2 regions of the Pseudomonas sp. KB-10 genome follow, and region 1 is predicted to be linked to the other one. Evidence: predicted binding sites of a transcription regulator. Region 1 holds the regulator's gene; the other holds the start of a gene.
What was found. The regulator FliA, encoded in region 1, starts transcription of late flagellar genes. The targets are predictions, from matches to a motif close to CTAAAGTTTNNNNNNNNNNNGCCGNTAA.

Region 1 (4,330 bases):
ATCGAAGTGCAGCTGGGCTCCATCGCCTGGGGGCAATTGCAGAGTCGCCGTCCGCAGCAGGCCAACCTGTGGCGTCGCCTGCAACGCATGGGACTGTCTGCCGAACTGTCGCAGGCCTTGCTGGGCAAGGTCGCTGGGGTCGCTGAGCCGCGCCAGGCCTGGCGTATGTTGCTGGCGCATCTGGCGCATGCAATCAAGACGCCCAAGGTCGAGCCGCTGGAAGAGGGCGGGGTGATCGCGCTGGTCGGTCCGGCCGGCATGGGCAAGACCACTACGCTGGCCAAGCTGGCCGCACGCTATGTGCTTAAGTATGGCGCGCAGCAGGTCGCTCTGGTGAGCATGGACAGCTTCCGTATCGGCGCGCAGGAGCAGCTCAAGACCTTGGGGCGTATCCTCGGCGTGTCGGTGACCCAGATCGACCCCGGTCAGTCTTTGTTGCAGGCTTTGGCGCCGCTGGCCAAGAAGCGCGTGGTGCTGGTCGACACCGCCGGCCTGCCGGGTAACGATCCGGCGCTGCGTCTGCAGCTGGAAAGCCTGGCCTCGGCACGCATCAACGCGAAAAATTATCTGGTTCTGGCGGCAACAAGTCAGAGCCAGGTGCTCAAGGCCGCCTACCATAGTTATAAGCGTTGTGGCCTCGCAGGCTGCATACTGACGAAACTGGACGAGGCTGCGAGTCTGGGAGAGGTTTTGGGTCTGGCTATAGGCCAGCAACTGCCGGTAGCCTATGTGACAGACGGGCCGCGAATTCCGGATGACCTGCAAGTGCCGCGCAGCCATCAGCTGGTCAGTCGTGCGGTAGGGCTGCAGGCTGCCGAGGAGCCGAGTGAAGATGCCATGGCGCAGATGTTCGCCGGCCTCTACCACAACCCGGCGCAGCGAGCCGGCTGAAGCGGCGAGAGTGTTGCACCCTTTCGCGTTACGCGAGAGTGAACGGCCTTCTGGTCAAGTCGAAGTTAGACAAGGTGTAGAGAGAACATGGGTATGCATCCCGTACAGGTGATCGCGGTGACCGGCGGCAAAGGTGGCGTCGGCAAGACCAATGTGTCGGTGAATCTGTCCATGGCCCTGGCCGATCTCGGCCGTCGGGTGATGCTGCTGGACGCCGACCTGGGGCTGGCCAACGTTGACGTGCTGCTGGGGTTGGCGCCCAAGCGCACGCTGGCCGATGTCATCGCGGGTGAGTGCGACCTGCGTGATGTTCTGCTGCAGGGGCCGGGCGGCATCCGTATCGTGCCGGCCGCATCCGGCACGCAGAGCATGGTCAGCCTTACGCCGATGCAGCACGCCGGCTTGATCCAGGCGTTCAGCGATATCAGCGAAAATCTTGACGTGCTAGTGATCGATACCGCTGCCGGGATCGGCGATGCGGTGGTCAGCTTCGTTCGTGCCGCTCAGGAAATCCTCGTGGTGGTATGCGACGAACCCACTTCGATCACCGACGCGTACGCCCTGATCAAGCTGCTCAACCGTGATCACGGCATCAGTCGCTTCCGTGTTCTGGCCAATATGGCCCACAGCCCGCAGGAAGGGCGCAATCTCTTTGCTAAGCTGACCAAGGTGACGGATCGCTTCCTTGATGTCGCCCTGCAGTACGTCGGTGCCGTGCCCTACGATGAATGTGTGCGTAAAGCCGTGCAGAAACAGCGCGCAGTCTATGAAGCCTTCCCTCGTTCCAAGTGCGCTCTGGCGTTCAAGGCGATTGCCCAGAAGGTTGACACCTGGCCGCTGCCGGCCAATCCCCGTGGCCATCTGGAGTTTTTCGTCGAGCGTCTGGTGCAGCAACCGACCGCAGACTCGGCCGTATGACAGCAGCCTCTGGACTTCGTATGTACAACAAGGCGCAGGCGCAGGACTCCCAGCATCAGCTGATCGAACGCTATGCCCCTCTGGTCAAGCGCATTGCTTATCACCTGCTGGCCCGTTTACCGGCCAGCGTGCAAGTCGACGATCTCATTCAGGCGGGCATGATCGGCCTGCTCGAAGCCTCACGCAAATACGACTCCGGCAAAGGTGCCAGTTTCGAAACCTTCGCCGGTATTCGTATTCGTGGCTCGATGCTCGATGAGGTGCGCAAGGGCGATTGGGCGCCGCGTTCGGTGCACCGCAACAGCCGTATGGTCAGCGATGCCATTCGCGCCGTTGAAGCGAGAACCGGGCGTGACGCTAAAGATCAGGAAGTTGCGGCCGAACTCCAATTGAGTCTGGAGGATTACTACGGCATTCTTGGCGACACTTTGGGCAGCCGCCTGTTCAGCTTCGACGACCTGTTACAGGACGGCGAGCATGGCGGGCTGCACGAAGACGCCGGGCACACCCACCTCGAACCTTCGCGGGACCTCGAAGACGAACGCTTCCAGGCGGCCTTGGCCAACGCCATCGCCGGCTTGCCGGAGCGTGAACGTCTGGTGCTAGCGCTGTATTACGATGAAGAATTGAACTTGAAGGAAATCGGTGAAGTGCTGGGGGTTAGCGAGTCGCGCGTGAGCCAGTTGCACAGTCAGTGCGCGGCGCGTTTGCGCTCGCGGCTGAGTGAATGGCGCGCTGGCTGAAGGCGGCGTACTCGCAGGCAGAAACGGTTTCATGATTAAAGGACGTAGTTGCGAGCGCAATACGTTTGGGACTGTACGGAGGTCGACTTGGACAAGAACATGAAAATCCTCATCGTTGACGATTTCTCGACGATGCGACGGATCATCAAGAACCTCTTGCGGGACTTGGGTTTCACCAACACCGCGGAAGCCGATGACGGGACTTCGGCGCTGCCGATGCTGCAAAGCGGCAGCTTCGACTTTCTGGTGACCGACTGGAACATGCCCGGCATGACCGGCATCGACCTGCTGCGTGCCGTGCGTGCCGATGAGCGTCTCAAGCACTTGCCGGTGCTGATGGTGACCGCTGAAGCCAAGCGTGATCAGATCATCGAGGCGGCCCAGGCCGGCGTGAATGGCTATGTGGTCAAACCCTTCACCGCCCAGGTGCTGAAGGAAAAGATCGAGAAGATCTTCGAGCGGGTCAACGGCTGATGCCAGCCGCGAGGGTGCTATGGAACACGATGACTCCACGCTGGGTGACCTTGAGTCGACCCTGAAAAACAACGCCCGCGATCTGGTCGACAGCCTCGAACAAGGCAATTTCGGCGCCGCGGTGCAACTGATCAACGAGCTCAACAAGGTCCGCGACCGCGGGCTTTATCACGAAGTCGGCAAACTGACCCGTGAGCTGCACAACGCTATCGTCAACTTTCAGCTCGACCCGCGTATGCCGCATGCTCAGGAGCTGTCGCAGATCGCCGACGCTACCGAACGCCTGAACTACGTCGTGACCATGACCGAGAAGGCCGCCAACCGGACCATGGATCTGGTCGAGCAGAGCGCGCCGCTGGTCAATGACCTGAGCGACGAGGCACACAGCCTGAGCGTCGAATGGGGCCGCTTCATGCGCCGCGAAATCGGTGCCGATGGCTTTCGCGAGCTGGCCAAGCGTGTCGAGCTATTCCTCGCCCGTAGCGAGCGAGACGGCGCCAAGCTTTCCGGCCACCTCAACGACATTTTGCTGGCGCAGGACTATCAGGACCTTACCGGTCAGGTGATCAAGCGTGTCACCCAGCTGGTGACCGAAGTGGAAAGCAACCTGCTCAAGCTGGTGCTTATGGCCAGCCAGGTCGACCGTTTTGCCGGCATTCAGCACGACCACGAAGTGCTGCGCGCCGAACAGGAAAAATTAAAAGAACCATCGCGGGGTGAAGGTCCGCAGATTCATGCCGATAAGCGTGATGACGTTGCCTCCAGCCAGGACGATGTCGACGACCTGCTGTCCAGTCTAGGGTTCTAAGGAGCACACAATATGAGCTTCGGCGCCGATGAAGAGATCCTCCAGGATTTCCTGGTAGAGGCCGGCGAGATTCTCGAACAGTTATCCGAACAGTTAGTCGAGCTGGAAAGCCGACCGGATGACATGAACCTGCTCAACGCCATCTTTCGCGGTTTCCATACCGTAAAGGGCGGAGCAGGCTTCCTCCAGCTCAATGAGCTGGTGGAGTGCTGCCATATCGCCGAAAACGTCTTCGACATCCTGCGCAAGGGTGAGCGTCGCGTCGATTCGGAGCTGATGGATGTGGTGCTCGAGGCTCTTGATGCAGTCAATGGCATGTTCGGCGAGGTACGTGAGCGGCGTGAGCCGACGCCCGCGTCGCCGGAACTGCTGGCGGCCTTGTCACGTCTGGCCGAGCCGGGTGGCGGCGAAGCGGCCCCTGCGCCGGTGCAGCAAGCAGAACCGGAGCCGGAGCCAGAGCCAGAGCCGGCATTCCAAGCCGCGCCCTCTGCTGCTT
Region 2 (4,330 bases), on a different contig from region 1:
TCTTGCCGCCGCGCGCACGGATGTCCTCGCACGCCTTGTAGACGTCCTCGACTTCCAGAGCGATATGGCCGTAGCCAGTGCCCAGCTCGTAGCTATCGACGCCCCAGTTGTGGGTCAGCTCGATCACGCTGTTGTGCGCCTCGTCGCCGTAGCCGACGAACGCGAGGGTGAACTGACCGTCCGGGTAGTCCTTGCGCCGCAGCAGGGTCATGCCCAGCACCTCGGTGTAGAAGGTGATGGATTTGTCCAGATCGCCGACGCGCAGCATGGTATGCAGCAGTCTCATCAGATTTTCCTCTCTTAGAAAGCAGAACCCCGGCACTTGGCCGGGGTCCTTGTGAGGCAAGAAGTTCAGCTTAGACCAGCTTGCGCCCCTTGCCTGCAGCGATACGCATGCGCAGGGCGTTGAGCTTGATGAAGCCCGCCGCGTCCTGCTGGTTGTAGGCGCCGCCGTCTTCCTCGAAGGTCGCGATGTTGGCGTCGAACAGCGAATCGTCGGACTTGCGCCCGGTGACGATGACGTTGCCCTTGTACAGCTTCAGGCGCACCACACCGTTCACGTTGGCCTGGGAAGCGTCGATCATCTGTTGCAGCATCAGACGCTCCGGGCTCCACCAGAAACCGTTGTAGATCAGGCTGGCGTATTTCGGCATCAGCTCGTCTTTCAGGTGAGCCACTTCGCGGTCGAGGGTGATCGACTCGATGGCGCGGTGGGCCTTGAGCATGATGGTGCCGCCGGGGGTTTCGTAGCAGCCGCGGGACTTCATGCCAACGAAACGGTTCTCGACGATGTCCAGACGGCCGATGCCGTTCTCGCCACCGATGCGGTTCAGCTCGGCCAGCACCTGGGCCGGGGTCATGGCCTTGCCGTCGATGGCGACGATGTCACCGGCCTTGTAGGTCAGCTCGATGTAGGTCGGAGTGTCCGGCGCCGCTTCCGGCGACTTGGTCCAACGCCACATGTCTTCTTCGTGCTCGGTCCAGGTGTCTTCCAGCACGCCACCCTCATAGGAGATGTGCAGCAGGTTGGCATCCATGGAGTACGGCGACTTCTTCTTGCCGTGGCGCTCGATCGGGATGGCGTGCTTCTCGGCGTAGTCCATCAGCTTCTCGCGCGACAGCAGATCCCACTCGCGCCACGGGGCGATGACTTTCACACCCGGTTTCAGCGCATAGGCGCCCAGCTCGAAACGCACCTGGTCGTTGCCCTTGCCGGTGGCACCGTGGGAGATGGCGTCAGCGCCGGTCTCGTTGGCGATCTCGATCAGGCGCTTGGCGATCAGCGGACGGGCGATCGAGGTACCCAGCAGGTACTCGCCTTCGTAGATGGTGTTGGCGCGGAACATCGGGTAGACGAAATCGCGGACGAACTCTTCGCGCAGGTCATCGATGTAGATTTCCTTGACGCCCAGGGCCTGAGCCTTGGCACGAGCCGGTTCGACCTCCTCGCCCTGGCCGAGATCGGCGGTGAAGGTCACCACTTCACAGTTATAGGTATCTTGCAGCCACTTGAGGATCACCGAGGTGTCCAGGCCACCGGAATAGGCCAGAACTACCTTTTTGACGTCCGCCATGCCATCACTCCACGGGTTGTACGGTAAAACCGGTGATTCTACTGGCCAAGCGGCTTAATTTACAGGGGTGCGACAGTCGGAGTTGACCAAGCGACGCCAAAGTGGCTCAGGAGGCTCGGCTGCCCGCTGGATCGGCAGGCGGCGTGGCGGGAGCAGGAGCACTCTGCTGCGGCGTCTCGGGCTGCGGCACGCGATCCAGGCGCAGGGTCGCCCGGCGGTTCTTGGCACGATTGGCTTCGTTGTTGTTCGGCACCAGCGGGTAACGCTCGCCATGAAAGCGCATGGTGATCTGCTCGGCAGGAATACCACCGGCTATCAGATACTCCTGCACGGCCAAGGCACGGCGACGCGAGAGATCACGGTTGGTCAGGCGATTGCCGCTGTTGTCGGCGTGGCCGTCGATCTGAAAGCTGTTGATGCTGGGGTCGGCCTTGACGAAGTCGAGGATGATATCGAGCTTGGCCTTGGCCATTGGGTCGAGATCGATGCCCCCGCCGGGAAAGCCGATTTGCGCCTGGCGAATCTGATCGAAATTGACCGGCAGCAGCTTGGCGGTGCACGCCTGGTAATCGTCATAGGCTTTGTGAAACTTCACCGGCAGTAGCCGCACTTCCAGATTTTCGCCGCCATTGAGGGTGCGATGGCGCACCACCGGGCTGCGCCCTTCCAGCAGACCGGTGAGCAGGCGCGCGCCCTGCTCCTGCGAGCTGTTGAACGGCACCTCGCCATTACCGACGCTGACAACGCCCAGGTTGATATCGCCGCGCCCCGGCTGCCAGGGCGCCGCTGCCGCCAACAGGGTTGCCGAGCCCGCGCCCATCCAGCGCTCACGGGCCTTGAGGCGGAAGGTGACCTGCTCACCCGCGCGGCGCACGAACTCGCCGCTGCCAAAGTTGCTGATCGGCTGACTCAGGCGGCATTCGAACTGATCGCCCTCCACCGTCCACTCCACCTTCTCCAGCCGCGTCTGGAAGCTGATGGCATGCGCCGGCAGGCACAGAGGCATGCCAGCCAGCAGGCTGATCAGGAGGAAATTGGGCGCACGCACGACAGGCTCCACGGCGGTTCAGGGCATTCTCACGGGGTATCGGTCAGGTGCGCGGAAACTTGACCCCTGCGTGCGATTGTCGCGTCGGCGCGAGCGCGAGCAGGCGCTTTTCAGTTAACATGCGGCCACGTTTTACCCGCCTGGAAGCCTTCATGTCCGACCGCCTGACTCTCCTGCGTCCCGATGACTGGCACATTCACCTGCGCGACGGCGCGGTGCTGCCACACACCGTCGGCGACGCCGCGCGCACTTTCGGCCGCGCCATCATCATGCCCAACCTGGTACCGCCGGTGCGCAATGCCGCCGAAGCCGACGCCTATCGCCAGCGCATTCTCGCTGCGCGCCCGGCTGGCAGCCGCTTCGAGCCGCTGATGGTGCTCTACCTCACCGACAACACCAGCCCCGAGGATGTGCGCGCAGCCAAGGCCAGCGGCTTCGTGCATGCCGCCAAGCTCTACCCGGCCGGCGCCACCACCAACTCCGATTCGGGCGTCACCAGCATCGACAAGATCTTCCCGGCGCTGGAAGCGATGGCCGAAGTCGGCATGCTGCTGCTGGTGCATGGCGAGGTGACACGCGCCGAGATCGACGTGTTCGACCGCGAGAAGGCCTTCATCGACGAGCACCTGACCCGCGTGGTCGAGCGCTTCCCCACGCTGAAAGTGGTGTTCGAGCACATCACCACCCGTGACGCAGTGCAGTTCGTCGAGGCGGCCTCGGCCAACGTCGGCGCCACCATCACGGCCCACCACCTGTTGTACAACCGCAACCATATGCTGGTTGGCGGTATTCGTCCGCACTTCTATTGCCTGCCGATCCTCAAGCGCAACGTACACCAGGAAGCCCTGCTCGACGCCGCCACCAGCGGTAACGTCAAGTTCTTCCTGGGCACTGACTCGGCGCCGCACGCCAAGCACGCCAAGGAAGCGGCTTGCGGCTGCGCTGGCTGCTACACCGCCTATGCCGCCATCGAGCTGTACGCCGAAGCCTTCGAGCAGCGCAACGCCCTGGACAAGCTGGAAGCCTTCGCCAGCTTCCACGGCCCGGACTTCTACGGTCTGCCGCGCAACACCGACAGCATTACCCTGGTACGTGATGAGTGGACCGTACCGGCCAGCCTGCCGCTGGGCGAAAACAGCGTAGTACCGCTGCGTGCCGGCGAAACCCTGCGCTGGAAACTGCTGGAGGGCCAGGCGTGAGCGAAGACAACTACGAAGACGAACTCGAACCCAGCCTGCCCTCCGGCCCGCGCACGCCCATGGCGGCGCGCTTTCGCGGCTACCTGCCGGTGGTGGTGGATGTCGAGACTGGCGGCTTCAATAGTGCTACCGACGCCCTGCTGGAAATCGCCGCGACCACCATCGCCATGGACGAGAGCGGTTTTCTTTATCCGGATCACACCCACTTCTTCCGTATCGAGCCCTTCGAAGGCGCCAATATCGAAGCGGCGGCGCTGGAGTTCACCGGTATCAAGCTCGATCATCCGCTGCGCATGGCGGTGAGCGAAGAGCATGCCCTCGGAGAAATCTTCAAGGGTTTGCGCAAGTCGATCAAATCGGCCGGCTGCAAGCGCGCGATCCTGGTCGGCCACAACAGCAGCTTCGACCTGGGCTTTCTGAATGCCGCGGTGGCGCGTTGCGGCATCAAGCGCAACCCCTTCCACCCCTTCTCCAGCTTCGACACTGCCACATTGGCCGGCCTCGCCTAC

Region 2: DXK50_RS08595 (flagellar protein MotY) is a predicted target of FliA. The motif match lies at 2,659-2,686, and genes of this name have one in related genera.

What each region holds. Positions count from the first base shown of each region.
Region 1 is NZ_QYYB01000002.1:129,210-133,539, reverse strand. It holds gene flhF (flagellar biosynthesis protein FlhF) at 1-891, shown strand, start outside; gene fleN (flagellar synthesis regulator FleN) at 979-1,809, shown strand; gene fliA (RNA polymerase sigma factor FliA) at 1,806-2,552, shown strand; gene DXK50_RS05605 (chemotaxis response regulator CheY) at 2,652-3,026, shown strand; gene DXK50_RS05600 (protein phosphatase CheZ) at 3,046-3,834, shown strand; gene DXK50_RS05595 (chemotaxis protein CheA) at 3,847-4,330, shown strand, end outside.
Region 2 is NZ_QYYB01000003.1:26,025-30,354, reverse strand. It holds gene gloA (lactoylglutathione lyase) at 1-286, opposite strand, end outside; gene DXK50_RS08600 (argininosuccinate synthase) at 357-1,574, opposite strand; gene DXK50_RS08595 (flagellar protein MotY) at 1,681-2,622, opposite strand; gene pyrC (dihydroorotase) at 2,775-3,821, shown strand; gene rnt (ribonuclease T) at 3,818-4,330, shown strand, end outside.